Regions from separate parts of the Vandammella animalimorsus genome, predicted to be linked through region 1. Evidence: riboswitches for the same ligand, from Rfam matches in the RefSeq annotation. Region 1 holds a riboswitch; the other holds the start of a gene.
What was found. Region 1 has a riboswitch for thiamine pyrophosphate ahead of CLI93_RS07795 (TenA family protein). Riboswitches for the same ligand answer to the same signal wherever they lie in the genome.

Region 1 (7,773 bases):
CCGAGCAGCTGCAGGCCGAGGTGCAGCACTTCACCCAGGTGCTGCAGCGCGTCTACCGCGACTTTGGCTTCACCGACATCATCTACAAGGTCGCCACCCGGCCCGAGAAGCGCATCGGCACCGAAGAGAGCTGGGACCAGGCCGAGGCCGCGCTGATCGACAGCCTCAAGGCCAGCGGCGTGCAATACCGCATCGCCGAGGGCGACGGCGCCTTCTACGGCCCCAAGCTCGAATACACGCTGCGCGATGCCCTGGGGCGCGAATGGCAGTGCGGCACCATCCAGGTTGACCCCTCAATGCCTGAGCGCCTGGATGCCCAATACGTCGGCGAGGACGGCGCACGCCACCGCCCGCTGATGCTGCACCGCGCCATCGTCGGCAGCCTGGAACGCTTCATCGGCATCCTCATCGAGCACTATGCCGGCGCCCTGCCCGTCTGGCTGGCGCCGCAACAAGTCAGTGTGCTCAACATCACCGACGCCCAGGCCGACTACTGCCGCGAGCTTGTTGTAAAACTCCAAAAAGCCCTGCCGCACCAACCCATCCGCGCCGAGTTGGATTTACGCAACGAAAAGATCACTTATAAAATACGTGAGCACGCCTTGCAAAAAGTGCCGTTCATTCTCGTGGCCGGCGACAAGGAGAAGGCCGCAGGCACCGTGGCAGTCCGCGGCCGTGGCAACCAGGATTTGGGGGTCATGCCGCTGGAGCAATTCATCGCATTGATCAGCGAAAGAATTGCCGCCAAGCAATAAATGCCTGTCTGCCCTGTCCTCAGCCTGTTCATGATCTTTAAGGGCCTTGCTGCCCGCCACTCCGCCCGGCCATTGCCGGGCGGCTTCTTGCAACCAACCGTTTGAAGGTGAGAGCCATCGCTACTGAATACCGTGACCGTCGACACCGCGAAGAGCGCAAGCATCGACTCAACCGTGAAATCAACGCGCCCGAGCTGCGCGTGACCGGGCCAGACAATGAGCCCATCGGCGTCATCAGCCTGCAGGAAGCCCTGCGCATGGCCGGCGACCTGGATGTCGATCTGGTCGAGATCGCGCCCACCGCCAACCCGCCCGTGGCGCGCCTGATCGACTACGGCAAGTTCAAGTATCAGGAACAAAAACGCGCTGCCGAGGCCAAGGCCAAGCAGACCGTCATCGACATCAAGGAAGTCAAATTCCGCCCTGGCACCGACGACGGCGACTACAACATCAAGCTGCGCAACATCCGTCGTTTTCTTGAGGACGGCGACAAAGTCAAGGTCACACTGCGTTTTCGCGGCCGCGAAATCACCCACCAGAATCTGGGCCTGAACCTGCTCAACCGACTGCGCGAAGAACTGGGCGATGCCATCGTCGTCGAGCAATTCCCCAAGCTCGAAGGGCGCCAGATGATCATGATGATCGCGCCGCAAAAGAAAAAAGCCAGCGGCGGCGGCAAACCAAAGGCCACTGCCCCGCAGTCCCAGCCCGGCAGCGAAGCCGCCCCGGACTGATCCAAGCAACCACCCGCCCCAGGCCACCGCCCACTTAAGGGCGAGCCGCAAGCACCACCCACACGCGCTGCATGCCATCACAGATGATGGCTGCGGCGCGTCGTCGTCTGCGCCGAGCCCTGCTGCTACTCGCCAAGCAGACATCATTCCCGATGCGCCAGACGGGAAATACCGGCCGCTAACGCCAGCAGTCAGGCGCTATCATGCCGTCGGCGCAGGCTTCTCCACACGGCAGGCCTGCCTCCATATTCCCCGAGGGGAGCCCCGCGCCAAGGGGCTGAGAAACTGTTGGTCGGCACGCCCGCAGCGCCTGGGCATGCCCGGCAGCACAGTGACCCTTTGAACCTGATCCGGATCATGCCGGCGAAGGGACGGGCAAGGCCCCAGGTACAGCCCCCGCTGTCGCACCCAGGCCACCCCCGTGCTCCTCGCAGGCCCAATCCACACCAACGAGGAGCACACCATGACCGCCTTCACCGAACAACTGCGCCAAGCCAACCTGCAGACCTGGGAGCAGGCTGCCGAACACCGCTTCGTCCAAGAGCTGTTTGCCGGCACCATCGACGATGCCGTCATGGCCCACTACCTGATTCAGGATCACCGCTTCCTCGACAGCTTCCTGACCCTGCTGGGCAGCGCCATCGCCACCGCCGACACTTTCGAGGCGCGGCTGCGCTTTGGTCGCTTTGCCGGCATGGTCTCAGGCGACGAAAACACCTACTTCCTGCGCGCCTTCGAAGCCTTGGGCGTGAGTGAGGCGCGCCGCCACCAGGAGCCGGACACAGCCCCCACGCAGGGCTTTCAGGCCATCATGCGCGAGGCTGCTGCAACCCGCAACTACGCCGCCGTGCTGGCTGTGCTCAACGTCGCCGAATGGCTCTACCAGGACTGGGCCACACGCGGCAACAAGCCCTTGCCCGAGCACTTCGTGCACGCCGAATGGGTCACGCTGCACAACAACCCCTTCTTCAACGACTTCGTCGCCTTCCTGCGCGCCGAGCTCGACCGCATCGGCCCGGCGCACAGCGACATCGCGCACGACTTCTTCCGCCGCGCCGTGGCGCTGGAGCTGGCCTTCTTCGACGAAGCCTACAACGCCTGAACAGGAGCGCCGCCCATGACAACCGTCTTCGAGCGCCTCAAGGCTGCCGCCCTGTCCGACTGGAACCGCTACGTCGACCACCCCTTCATCCGCCAAATGGAAGCGGGCACCCTGCCCCAGCCCGTGTTCCAGCAGTACCTGATCCAGGACTACCTGTTCCTGATCCAATACGCGCGCGCCCACGCCCTGGCCATCTACAAAAGCCGCACACTGGAAGACATGCACATCGCACAGGAAGGGCTCAATGCCATCCTGGGCGAAATGAACCTGCACGTGCGCCTGTGCGAGCGCTGGGGCCTGAGCCCGGCCCAGCTCCAGGCCGCGCCCGAGCACCAGGCCACCGTGGCCTACACCCGCTACGTGCTCGACTGCGGCCAAAGTGGCGACCTGCTGGACCTGAACGTGGCCCTGGCCCCGTGCATGATCGGCTACGCCGAAATCGGCCGCCGCCTGGCCCCTGCTCTGGCCGCGCGGCCCGACCACCCCTACCGCGAATGGATCAGCGAATACTCCGGGCAAGCCTTTCAGCAAGCCGCCCAGGCCTGTATCGCCCACATGGACAAACTCGCTGCCCACGCCATGACCGAGGCACGTTTTACCGAACTCACCGCCATCTTCGCCCAAGCCGCCCGCCTGGAGGCTGACTTCTGGCAGATGGGCTTCGATCTGGCCAAGTAGGTGCCCGAACACTGATGTGGTCTGACTCACGCACCTGGCTCGCGGAGCAGGCACCGAAGGACAGTCACGAACTCTGGGTTTGCTGCGACAAGCCCAGCAATTGCTTGACCACCCTGCCCGTGTCCCGATAGTGGCGCGCCAACAAGCCGGCGGCCAGACCGGCATCGCGCGCCACTGCCGCATCCATGAGTTGGCGGTGCTCGGCCAGTACATCACGCCCCACCTGCCAGTACCGACCATCGCGCAGCGCCGGCTGACGGTAGCGCTCGCTTTGTGCATATAACTGTTCAGCAAAGCTCAGCAACCAACCTGAGCCGCAAGCTGCGATAAGGCTACGGTGGAACTCGTAGTGGCGTTGCTCGAACTGCGCCTCGGCATCGCTATGGCCGTCCTGTTCATCAGCTGCGTAGTAACGCCGGGTAGCCAAGGCCAACGCATGGTAGGCCGACACGACCTGAGCCTCCCACTGGTCGTCGCCCTTGACCAGGGATCGGCGCAACGCCTCACACTCGATGACGATGCGGGTCTCAATCACATCCCACATCTGCTCTTCGGAAAAAGGCGCTACGCGAAAACCGCGCGATGTGGTAGATACCACCAATTGCTCGCTAAGCAAGCGGTTTAAGGCCTCACGCAGCGGCGAGTAGCTGATTCCGTAACAATTCTTAAGTTGCGCCAGGCGCAGCGCCTGGCCTGCGGGAAAGCGCCCAGCAATGATGTCGCGGCGCAACGCTCGATGCGCTTGCTCGGCCAGGGTGATTTCTTCGTAGATGGCCCCCTCTGGCTGCGCAGAATGCGGGGCCTGTGTTTTGGCGACCTTTATGCGGGGCTTCATGGCGGACTCCGTAGACCACTGCTTCGTCTCATGGCTATCGGGCATAGACCTAGGCTGCGGCCCCAAACCGTAGACAGTCGAATGCAGTGGGATACAGGCAGCAGGTCAAAAATCTGCCAAGGTCGTGATGCCAAACCTTGGCAGACGCGACTCACAGGGAGAGTTCGCTCACTTGCATGCCAGGCACGATTATGTACTGCTGGGCCCGCCTGCGCCTCGCGCAGCCAGCAAGGCGCCGTAGCCAGGCACCTGCGCATCCAAGCCCAGGCGCTTGAGCATCTGGTAAACCGTGGCCACAGATGAAGAGAGCACGGGCAGCCCAATGCGATCCTCGATGGGCTGAATGGAAGCCAACGAAGGCATTTGCACACAGGCCGATGCCACCACTGCGTCCACACCGCTGGTCTTGAGCTTGCGGCTGATCTCGATCGGCGCGCGCGGATCCTGGCGTCCGACTTCCAGGTTGTCGGCGATTTCCAGCGAGATGCTGTCCACGACCTCAATGCCTTCGTGCTCGATGTAGTCGATCACCAGCTGTGTCAGCGGCTTCATGTAAGGGGTCAGGATGGAGATTTTCTTGGCCCCTAAAGCCTGCAAGCCTTCAACCAGCGCCCCGGCGCTGGTCACGACGGGTGCAGGCGCGCCATTGGCTACCGTGCAGGCATGCAGGCGCTGTTCAGAGATGCGGTGGTAGCCCTTGCCCATGCTCATGATGGCCACCAAGCACGCGTAGCCCAACACGTCCACGCGAGCATCCGACAACTCCAACGCACAGCGATCGCTGTCTGCGTCCATGGCCGACAGCTCCTCCTTGGTGACATGCTTCATGCGCATGCGACTGGAGTGAAATGTAAAGCGCTCCGGAGCCACGGCCTCGCGAGCACGCAACACTGCTGGGATTTCCGTTTCCATCGTGGTGTTAGAGGAAGGCACGATTTGCCCAATGCGGTAATAGCGCGTTGCAACACTCATGGCTGGGTCTCCTGTACGGAATCGATTGTGGGCTGCTGATCCAACTCCGACGCCTCCGCGCATTCACCAAGATGGGCAGCCTGCAGTGCGCGCCGGTTGACGCGCAGCTCGAAGATGTCAAAGCGGTTGTAATGGCCTGTGATGTCATGCATCTGCCGGGGCTGGATGCAGCGAGCCAGATCAATCTCGGCGTAAATGATGCCTTCCTCATCAATGAGTGGCTCGCCCAACATGCGGCCATCAGGGCCAATGAAGCCCGAAAAAGCACTGTGGCTGCGCGAGAGCTGCTCACGTGCCTGAGGGAAGTCCACCTCCAATGCAGCAATCATTTCCTCGGAAATCGTCGAGCATGACACCACGGTGAACAACTTGCCCTCGAAACTGTGCGCGGCCGATCTCACCTTAATGGCATCAGCCATGTCGTAATCCGGCGGCGCCACCGGCAGCGAGATGTAATTGGCCACATGCACCAGCTCCCCTTGTGCCAGCAGCGCAAAACGCGCCAAGGTATTGGTGTTCTCACCGCAGGCCAATGCCCCCAACGGGCCGATGGAGGTGCTGTGCACGCGCAATGCCGAAGCATCACCCGGTGTCCAGGTGAGCTTTTCAGCCCATGTGGGCACAAGCTTGCGATGCCGCCCCAGGATGCGGCCTTCATCGGAGATCGTTACCACGGTGTTGTAGATGGTGCCGATGCCGGTGCGGCTGCGCTCGTTGACACCAACAACCACGTTGATCCTGTGGCGTGCTGCAGCAGCAGCAATCTTGGCAATCTCTGGCCCTGGGATCTCAATGGCAGCCCGCGCCAGCTTCTCAAACCAGGCACTACCCTGAATGGGACTGCCAATCCAGTTCCAATAAGGATAGCCAGCCACAAACACCTCTGGGAATGCCACCAGGCGTGCGCCTTGATCTGCCGCCTCGCCCATCAGGCGCACCACCTTGTCGACCGTCGCCTGCGGATCTAAAAATACAGGTGCAGCCTGCACAGTCGCGGCTTTGAAAACGGGAAGTTCCAACATCTTTCAAGTCCTTTCAAATCCCCATCTAATTGCTCATCAAATACCCAAATAGCGTTGTGCCATGGTCTGGTCCTGTGACAGCTCATCTGGTGTGCCAGACCAAACCACACGCCCCTTTTCAACAATGTGGTGCACATCGACCAGTGCTGCCATTTCGGCCAGATTCTTGTCAACGACGATGATCGTCATGCCCTCCTGCTTGAGTGCACCTAGGCAATGCCAGATTTCCTGACGAATCAGCGGAGCCAAGCCTTCCGTGGCTTCATCAAGCAGCATCAGACAGGGATTGGTCATCAAGGCGCGTCCTATAGCCAACATTTGCTGCTCCCCACCGGACAAAGTCTTGGCAGACTGAGAGCGGCGCTCATGCAATCTTGGAAACAGCGCCATGACGCGCTCCAAGGTCCAGTCACGCCGACCAACATGACTGCGCGCCGTCGCAAGCAGGTTCTCCTGAACAGAGAGGGATCCAAAAACGCGCCTACCCTCCGGCACCAGCCCCATTCCCAGACGCGCAATGGCATGAGGCGCAAGGCCATTCAACGGCCTATCTCGCAGCACGATGCGTCCGCCTCTGGCTGGCAGCAGCCCCATCAGAGTGTGTACCGTCGTGGTCTTGCCCATGCCATTGCGACCGATTAGTGAAATGGCTTGGCCTTGCTGCGCCTGGAAGTCCATACCCAACAGCACCTGACTTTGCCCATAGCCCCCGGTCAGTCCTTCGACAATCAGCATGCGTCCTCCCCCAAATAAGCACTGCGCACCTGCGGATGGCTGCGCACTTCATCGGGCGTACCGGTAAAGATGGTGCGTCCATACACCAGCACGCTGATGCGATCGGCCAGCGCAAAGACCGCATCCATGTCATGCTCGACCAGCAAGATGCTGTAGCGTCCCTTGAGTGAGTCCAGCAGCTGCGTCATGCGCACCGTTTCCTCGGCACCCATGCCCGCCATTGGCTCATCCAGCAGCAAAATGCGCGGCGCACGCGCCAGGGCTACCGCCAGCTCCAGCTGTCGTCGCTCGCCATGGGCCAGGTCAGCAGCTAAGCAATGCGCGCGCTCAGCCAGACCAACCTCGCCCAGCCATTGCTGCGCCGCCTGCACCAAGGCCGAATCCTGGCGTGGATCTGCCCATGAGAATGCATGGCCAGACTTCAGCATCAAAGACAGCACCACGTTCTCCAGCGCGGTGTAATCCAGGCACAACTCGGTCACCTGAAAGGAGCGTGACAGCCCGGCTCGTGCACGCTGAAAAGCCCGCTGCGCAGTCACGTCAACGCCATCGACCAGAATACGCCCGGCGTCGGGGCGCAGTTCCCCGCATAGCTGCGCAATCAGCGTGGATTTGCCTGCCCCGTTTGGCCCGATCAGCGCATGTACCTCGCCCTCAAGCAGTTCCAGATCAACACCATTGGTGGCCTTGACGGCACCAAAGGATTTGTAAAGCCCACATACCTGCATCAAGGCCTGCGGCTGTGCCTCAATCGCCATGGCGCCCCCCCAACCAGCGGCCGAACAGGCCGCGCCGCCCCAACAGGGCAATCAGTACCAGGATAGGCCCCATGACCAGCATCCAGTGCTCAGTCCAGCTTGTCAGCAACTGCTCCAGGCCGAGAAATACGGCTGCACCACCAATTGGCCCCAGCAGCGTTCCCACGCCGCCCAAAATCACC
Region 2 (7,773 bases), on a different contig from region 1:
GCGGGTTCATCTCTATCGACAAGCCCGCCCAGCGGCCCGAAAGTGCCCGCCAGCACTGCCCAGCACGCCCGGCCTGCTGGGCAGGCCCACGCAGAGGAATTTGGCATGACAGAGTCTCCCCCCGCCACAGACGCGGCCGCTGGCCAGCGCGCCGTGGCGCAGAACGTGCAGGCGCTGGCGGCGTTCCTGCAGCAGCACGCGCCCTTTGACGCCATGGAGCCAGCCCATGTGCTGCATTTGCTGCAGCACAGCGCGCTGGTTTTTTTCGCTGCGGGCCAGCAAATCCTGGGCCCCGAGGCGCCGCGCGTGGCGCATTGGTACATCGTGCGCCAGGGCCATGTGGTGGGCCAGCGCGCCGAGCTGGCCCAGCCCGCCGCACCGGCGCAGCAGCAGGAGCCCGACACCCCGGTGCAGCTGCTACCCGGCGACGCCTTTCCGTTTGCCGCCATTCTGGGCGAGCGCCCCACGCGCCGCCGCTATACCGCCGCCGAGGACAGCTTCTGCCTACAGCTGCCGGTGGCGCAGTTCGTGCAATTGCTGGAGATCTCGCCCGTGTTCCGGCAGTTTGCGCTGCGCGGCGTCAGCGGGCTGCTGGCGCGCGTGGGCCAGCACATGCAGCTGGGCGCGCTGCAAACCCTGCACGAGGCCGATGCGCTCAACACTCCGCTGCGCAGCCTGGTCACGCGCGCGCCGCTGACCTGCAGCCCAGCCACCAGCGTGCGCAAAGCCGTCGGCCTGATGCACGGCCAGCGCACCAGCAGTATTGCCATCACCGACGCCGATCTGCACCTGCAGGGCATCTTCACGTTGCGCGACCTGCGCGCGCTGGTCATCGCCTCGGACGCCGACCTGGATGCGCCCATCGGCCAGGTCATGACCGCCGCGCCCATGTCCCTGCACCCGGACGACAGCGCTTTTGACGCCACCATGCTGATGGCGCGCCACCACTTCGGCCACCTGTGCCTGGTCGAAGACGGTGTGCTGCGCGGCGTGATCTCCGAGCGCGACCTGTTCGCGCTGCAGCGCGTCGATCTGGTGCACCTGGCGCGCGCCATTCGCAGCGCTGCCTCGGTGCCTGAACTGGCCACGCTGCGCGCCGACATCGGCCGCCTGGTGGCCAACATGCTGGCGCATGGAGCCAGCGCGGAGCAGGTGCTGCGCATCGTCACCCAGCTCAACGACCACAGCGTCGAGCGCGTCATCGAGCTGATGCTGGCCGAGCATGGCGACCCTGGCTTGCCCTTTGCCTGGCTGGCCTTTGGCAGCGAGGCGCGCGGCGAGCAAACCCTGCTGAGCGACCAGGACAACGGCCTGTTGTTCCTGGCCGACGAGCCGGCCCAGGCGCAACAGGCCCAGGCCCGGCTGCTGCCGCTGGCCAAGGCCATCAACCAGGCGCTGGACGCCTGCGGCCTGCACTGGTGCCCGGGCGAGATCATGGCCAGCAACCCGGCGCTGTGCCTGGCCGACTTCCAGTGGCGCGATTTCTTCGACCGCATGCTGCTGCAGGCCCAGCCGCAGGACGTGCTCAACGCCACCATCTTCTTCGACATGCGGCTGGCCTGGGCCTCGCCCAGCGCCCATGCGCGGCTGGAGCAGGCCGTGCAGCAGCTGCGCGCCTACAGCCTGGAGCGCTTCCAGCAGGAAAGCGCTTTCCAGCGCCTCATGGCCAGCTTCGCGCTGCAGCGCACGCCGCCGGCCATCGGCGGTGCGCAGGGCCTCAAGCACCGCCTGATCCAAGCCCTGGGCGCTGCCCAGGGCGGCACCACGCTGGACATCAAAAAGCAGGCCCTGGCCATCTGCGTCGATGCCGTGCGCATCCTGGCGCTGGCCCAGGGCTGCAGCGCGGCCTCCACCGTACAGCGGCTGCGCTGGCTGGGCGAGCGCGGCCATTTGCGCCCAGAGCGCGTCAAGACCTATGAGGACGCCTTCAACTTCCTGCAGCAGCTGCGCCTGCGCCACCACCAGCGCCAGCAGCAACAAGGCCAGCCGCTGGACAACCTGATCGCGCTGCAGCAGTGCAATACGCTGGAGCTGCGCGTGCTGCGCGCCGCGCTGGCCGAGGCCAGCCGCCTGCAAGACGCGCTGCGCCTGAACTACCGCCTATGAGCTCTTCCATGTGGCAAACCCTGCGCCAATGGCTGGGCGCGCGCCAGGCCGCGCCGCTGCCCCCTCTGCCACCACCGCAGCGCCATGAACTGCAGCAGCGCCTGGCCCAGCTGCAGCCCTTCGCCCAGCCCGGCGCGCAGCCGCTGGCCACGCAGGCGCTGGTGGTATTCGATCTGGAAACCACCGGGCTGGACCGCCAGCGCGACAGCGTGCTGTCCATCGGCGCGGTGCGCATCCAGGCCTGCGGCGCCCAGCCCGGCATCGCCCTGGGCCACAGCTTTGCGCGCGTGCTCAAGGTGCCAGTGCCCATCAGCCCGCTGGGCCAGCTGTTTCACGGCCTGACCCAGGACGACCTGAGCCAGGGCCAGGATCCGCGCCTGGCCCTGCTGGAGCTGCTCGAATGGGGCCAGGACGCGCTGTGGCTGGCCTGGCACGCCTGGTTCGACCAGGCCATGCTGCACCGCGCCGCGCAGCAATGGCTGGGCAAGCACGCACCCAGCAGCCGCACAGGCAAGATGCTGCTGCCCCTGCCTGGCGTGTGCGATCTGGCGCAACTGTTGCCAGCCCTGCTCGGCCCCTGCCCAACGGCGCTGCAAGCCGATATGCCGAACAAGACGCCTGTCATCTCCGGCGATCACGACCTGGACGCCTGGCTGCAAGCCCTGGGCCTGGCGCACAGCGCCCGCCACGACGCCGTGGCCGACGCCATGGCCACGGCCGAGCTGGCCCTGATCGCCCTGGCCCATGCCCAGGCCCAAGGGCTGCAGACCTGGGGCCAGCTGGCCAGCCTGGCCTCGCAACGAGAACGCGAGCGACAGCAGCCGGGGTTTTGAGCGCCCGTTCATACGCTTGCCCCGCTGGCGCGCCGCGCAGCTTGCGTCTGTCTGCATCGCCCTGCCCTGCCTTGCCCTGCCCTGCCTTCTGGGCGCGCTACCATTGCCGCCGCCCGCGCCCTGAGCGCCTGTTCAAAGTGAGCCTGTTCAAAGCGCCACTGCAACGCACGGCACGGGCTTTCGATGGCCACGCACTCACTCCCCTCATGAACGCTTCCACCCGCCCCCCCGCCACCTGCGTCATTGCCACGCGCGAAAGCCGCCTGGCCCTCTGGCAGGCCCAACATATCCAGCAACGCCTGCAGGCCCAGGGGCTGCAGGCCACGCTGCTGGGCATGACCACCCGCGGCGATCAGATCCTCGACCGCAGCCTGAGCAAGGTCGGCGGCAAAGGTCTGTTCGTCAAGGAGCTGGAAGCCGCGCTGGTCGATGGCCGCGCGCACCTGGCCGTGCACTCGCTCAAAGATGTGCCCATGGAACTGCCCGCAGGCTTCGCACTGGCCTGCGTGCCCGAGCGAGGCAATCCGCACGATGCCTTTGTCTCCAACCACTACGCGCGGCTGGAAGACCTGCCCGAAGGCGCCGTGGTCGGCACCTCCAGCCTGCGCCGCCAGGTGCTGCTGCAGCACCTGCGCCCGGATCTGCGCATCGAGCCTTTGCGCGGTAACCTGGACACGCGTCTGCGCAAGCTCGACGAAGGCCAGTTCAGCGCCATCGTACTGGCCGCCGCCGGGCTGGAACGCCTGCAACTGGCCGGGCGCATCCGCATGCAGTTCACGCCCGAACAAATGCTGCCCGCTGCAGGCCAGGGCGCGCTGGGCATCGAAGTGCTGGCCACCCAGCCGCACACGCCCCAGGCCCAGCAGTTGCAGACCGCCTTGCAGGCCTTGTCGCACCTGCCCACTTGGCTGGCCACAGCCGCCGAGCGCGCCGTCAGCCGCGCCCTGGGCGGCAGCTGCTCCGTGCCGCTGGCGGCCCATGCTGTTTGGGCCGAGGCGCCAGACACGCTGTGGCTGCGCGCGGCCTGGGGCGACCCACAAGGCCAGCGCCCCCTGGTGCAGGTGCAGGCCAGCGCAGCCATTGCCACGCTGGCCCAGGCCCAGGCGCTGGGCGAGCAGGTGGCGCAGCTGCTGCGCCAGGCCGGGGCCCAGGTTTAAGAGCCTGCCTCTCAACTGCTGCGGGATTGACCGGAGGCCCGGGCGGCAGCGCCGGCGGTATGATGCGCGCCGCACTCCGGGGTGCGCGCCTTGGGAGTCGGCTCTGAACACCGGCCCCAAAGGCGCGCTGAGATGGCCCAGGCCGAACCCGTCAACTTGATCCGGTTAGTACCGGCGTAAGGATGAGCTGGCAGCCGCCAATGCGGCCCATGCAGCCCAGGCCCTTGGAACACAGCTTCCTGGGCCTGGCGACCGCAGTGGGCCGGGCCTCCGGGGTGAAAAAGCGACTTTCCCCCCTGATTGCGAGGCCCCATGAACGCACCTGAAAAACTTTCTTCCCTCAAGCAACTGCTGGCGCTCACGCGCGAGCCGCTGCCCGCCTCCAGCAAAGCCTATCTGCAAGGCTCGCGCGCGGACATCCGCGTGCCCGTGCGCGACATCCAGCTCACCAACGGCGCGCAGGCCAGCGTGTACGACACCAGCGGCCCCTACACCGACCCGCAGGCTCAGATCGACGTGCGCCGTGGCCTGCCCGCGCTGCGCCAGGCATGGATTGAGGAGCGCGGCGACACCGAAACCTACGCCGGCCGCCTGGCCCACATCCTGGACGACGGCGGTAAGCACGAGGGGCGCGATGCCGAGCGCATCGCCCAACTGCGGCAGGAAGCGGCCGGGCTGCAACGCCAGCCGCGCCGCGCCAAGGCTGGCCGCAACGTCACGCAAATGCACTACGCACGCCAAGGCATCATCACGCCCGAGATGGAATACATCGCCCTGCGCGAGAACGGCCGCATGGAGTGGCTGCGCGAGCACTTGGGCGATGCTGCGCGCGAGGCGCGCCGCCGGGGCAACCCGATGGGTGCGGTGATCCCCGATGTCATCACGCCCGAGTTCGTGCGCGACGAAGTGGCGCGCGGGCGCGCCATCATCCCGGCCAACATCAACCACCCGGAAATCGAGCCAATGATCATCGGCCGCAACTTCCGCGTGAAGATCAACGCCAACATCGGCAACTCGGCCGTGACCAGCAGCATCGAGGAGGAGGTGGAAAAGCTCGTCTGGTCCATCCGCTGGGGCGGCGACACGGTGATGGATCTGTCCACCGGCAAGAACATCCACACCACGCGCGACTGGATCATCCGCAACAGCCCCGTGCCCATCGGCACCGTGCCCATCTACCAGGCGCTGGAAAAAGTGGGTGGCATCGCCGAAGACCTGACCTGGGAAATCTTCCGCGACACGCTGATCGAGCAGGCCGAGCAGGGCGTGGACTACTTCACCATCCACGCCGGCGTGCGCCTGCCCTTCATCCACCTCACGGCCAATCGGGTGACGGGCATCGTCAGCCGCGGCGGCTCCATCATGGCCAAGTGGTGCATCGCGCATCACAAGGAGAGCTTCCTCTACACCCACTTCGAGGAAATCTGCGAAATCATGAAGGCGTATGACGTGAGCTTCAGCCTGGGCGACGGCCTGCGCCCCGGCTGCGCGTCCGATGCCAACGACGAAGCCCAGTTCGCCGAGCTGCGCACCCTGGGCGAGCTGACGCAAATCGCCTGGAAGCACGACGTGCAAACCATGATCGAAGGCCCCGGCCACGTGCCCATGCACATGATCCAGGAGAACATGACCGAGCAGCTCAAACACTGCCACGAAGCGCCGTTCTACACCCTGGGCCCGCTGACCATCGACATCGCCCCCGGCTACGACCACATCGCCTCGGCAATAGGCGCGGCCATGATCGGCTGGATGGGCACGGCCATGCTGTGCTACGTCACGCCCAAGGAGCACCTGGGCCTGCCCGACCGCGATGATGTGAAGCAAGGCATCATCGCCTACAAGATCGCCGCCCACGCCGCCGACGTGGCCAAGGGCCACCCCAGCGCCCGCGCGCGCGACGACGCGATCAGCAGGGCCCGCTTTGAATTCCGCTGGGAAGACCAATTCAACCTGGGGCTGGATCCCGACACCGCACGCGACTTCCACGACGAAACCCTGCCCAAGGACAGCAGCAAGACCGCGCACTTCTGCAGCATGTGCGGCCCCAAGTTCTGCTCCATGAAGATCACGCAGGAAGTGCGCGACTTCGCCGCCGCCAAGGGCTTGAGCGAAGCCGAAGCCTTGAAAGCCGGCATGGATGAAAAGTCCAGGGAATTCGCCGCCGGCGGTGGGGAGGTCTATATCCCGATCCAGAAGGCTTGAGCGGGTCTTGGTCGGGCCTTGATCGAACCTACTGACAAAGCCGCACCCGCATGGTCATCCTCACGACCACCCGACAGGGCTTTGAATCGCTGCGCGCCCTGTTCGACACCGGAGCGCATCCGGTGTGGGTCGGCGCCAGTGTGCTCACGGCGGGCGAAATCCAGACCTGGCGCGCGCGGGGGCTGGATTTGACCGTGTTCGGTCACGACATCGACCCGCGCCACCCCAGCCAACAGGCCGCCGCGCTGGACACCGTGGCCGAGCACCACCCTGGCGAAGTGGTCTGGGTTAATGCCCGGTGAATGACAGCGCCCATCACGCAACAAGCCAGAAAAGCTCAACTTGCCAAGGCGAAACCTTGCCTCTGCACACGGCGTGCCGCCCAGGGCCGTGCAGGCAAGGTCAGTGCCGTGGCGTCAGAGCCTGTTCAAAGTCTCGGCGCGAGCGGGCAAAAAGTGGCTTGGGATGGGCTGCAAGGCGCAAAACGCAGCCATGGCTGGGTCTATGGCGAGGCTTTGCGGGCGCAGTAGACCGCCCCAATCCACTGTCTTGCCAGCCGTGCAGAGACTTTGAACAGGTTCTCTCAGAGTAATCCCCAGGTGGATTGCGCCCCGCCAGCGCTGACAATGCGCGTTTTCGGCTGGAGGCCGTTTTTTGATCTTTGAGGGAGTGACCATGCATACACCGCCTATTGCACCACTGGGCGAGCCCCAGGCAAGCCAAGCATCCGCCCGCCAAGCACCCTGGCACGCCAGCCACCGGCGCTTGCATGCCCTGGCGGCGCTGTTCGCCTCTGCGGCGATGACGGCTTGTGGCGGTGGTGGGGGCGATGAGCCAGCGCCGACGCCCACTCCGGCTCCTGCGCCGAGCCCAGCGCCGGTGCCAACTCCAGGGCCAACGCCAACCCCTGCTCCTGCTCCTGCGCCAACCCCTGCCCCGACACCAGCGCCCACTCCGGCGCCAGCGCCGACGCCACCTGCACCGGCTCCAGCACCAACGCCGGCTCCAGCTCCAGCTCCAGCTCCAGCTCCAGCTCCAGCGCCAACGCCCGCTCCAGCTCCAGCTCCAGCGCCAACACCCGCTCCGGCACCAACGCCCGCACCAGCACCAGCACCAACGCCCGCTCCGGCACCAACGCCTGCGGCCAACCCATGGCGCGCCAGCCAGATGTATGCCCCGGGCGAGGTCCTGGGCGATAACCTGCGGGCGCGCCCCGTGCGGCCTGGCGGGATCGGCGTGGCGGTGGACAACGACAACAACGCCCTGATGCTGGCAGTCAAGCCGCTGCCGCTGCGCGGCCAGACGCCCGTTGCAGGCGAGGCGCAATCGTCCATCCACATCGTGCGCGGCAAGGTGGATGCAACAGGCCAGGTCAGCTGGGGGCCAGCGCAAATACTGGGCAGCAGCACCCTGCCCACGCACGAAGTGCACATTCACGAGCGCGCCGCCTATACCCGCGTGGCCATGTCGCCCGC

Region 2: another riboswitch for thiamine pyrophosphate. It lies ahead of thiC (phosphomethylpyrimidine synthase ThiC); the one in region 1 lies ahead of CLI93_RS07795 (TenA family protein).

What each region holds. Positions count from the first base shown of each region.
Region 1 is NZ_NTBH01000004.1:176,621-184,393, forward strand. Features, by position in the region: gene thrS (threonine--tRNA ligase) at 1-755, shown strand, start outside; gene infC (translation initiation factor IF-3) at 863-1,489, shown strand; TPP riboswitch at 1,735-1,878, shown strand; gene CLI93_RS07795 (TenA family protein) at 1,953-2,591, shown strand; gene tenA (thiaminase II) at 2,607-3,269, shown strand; gene CLI93_RS07805 (GntR family transcriptional regulator) at 3,334-4,104, opposite strand; gene CLI93_RS07810 (maleate cis-trans isomerase family protein) at 4,294-5,076, opposite strand; gene CLI93_RS07815 (carbon-nitrogen hydrolase family protein) at 5,073-6,098, opposite strand; gene CLI93_RS07820 (ABC transporter ATP-binding protein) at 6,135-6,833, opposite strand; gene CLI93_RS07825 (ABC transporter ATP-binding protein) at 6,827-7,591, opposite strand; gene CLI93_RS07830 (branched-chain amino acid ABC transporter permease) at 7,581-7,773, opposite strand, start outside.
Region 2 is NZ_NTBH01000007.1:17,417-25,189, forward strand. Features, by position in the region: gene CLI93_RS10525 (DUF294 nucleotidyltransferase-like domain-containing protein) at 106-2,106, shown strand; gene CLI93_RS10530 (3'-5' exonuclease) at 2,115-2,939, shown strand; gene hemC (hydroxymethylbilane synthase) at 3,146-4,096, shown strand; TPP riboswitch at 4,164-4,297, shown strand; gene thiC (phosphomethylpyrimidine synthase ThiC) at 4,409-6,298, shown strand; gene CLI93_RS10545 (hypothetical protein) at 6,349-6,600, shown strand; gene CLI93_RS15560 (hypothetical protein) at 6,987-7,451, opposite strand; gene CLI93_RS14935 (hypothetical protein) at 7,466-7,773, shown strand, end outside.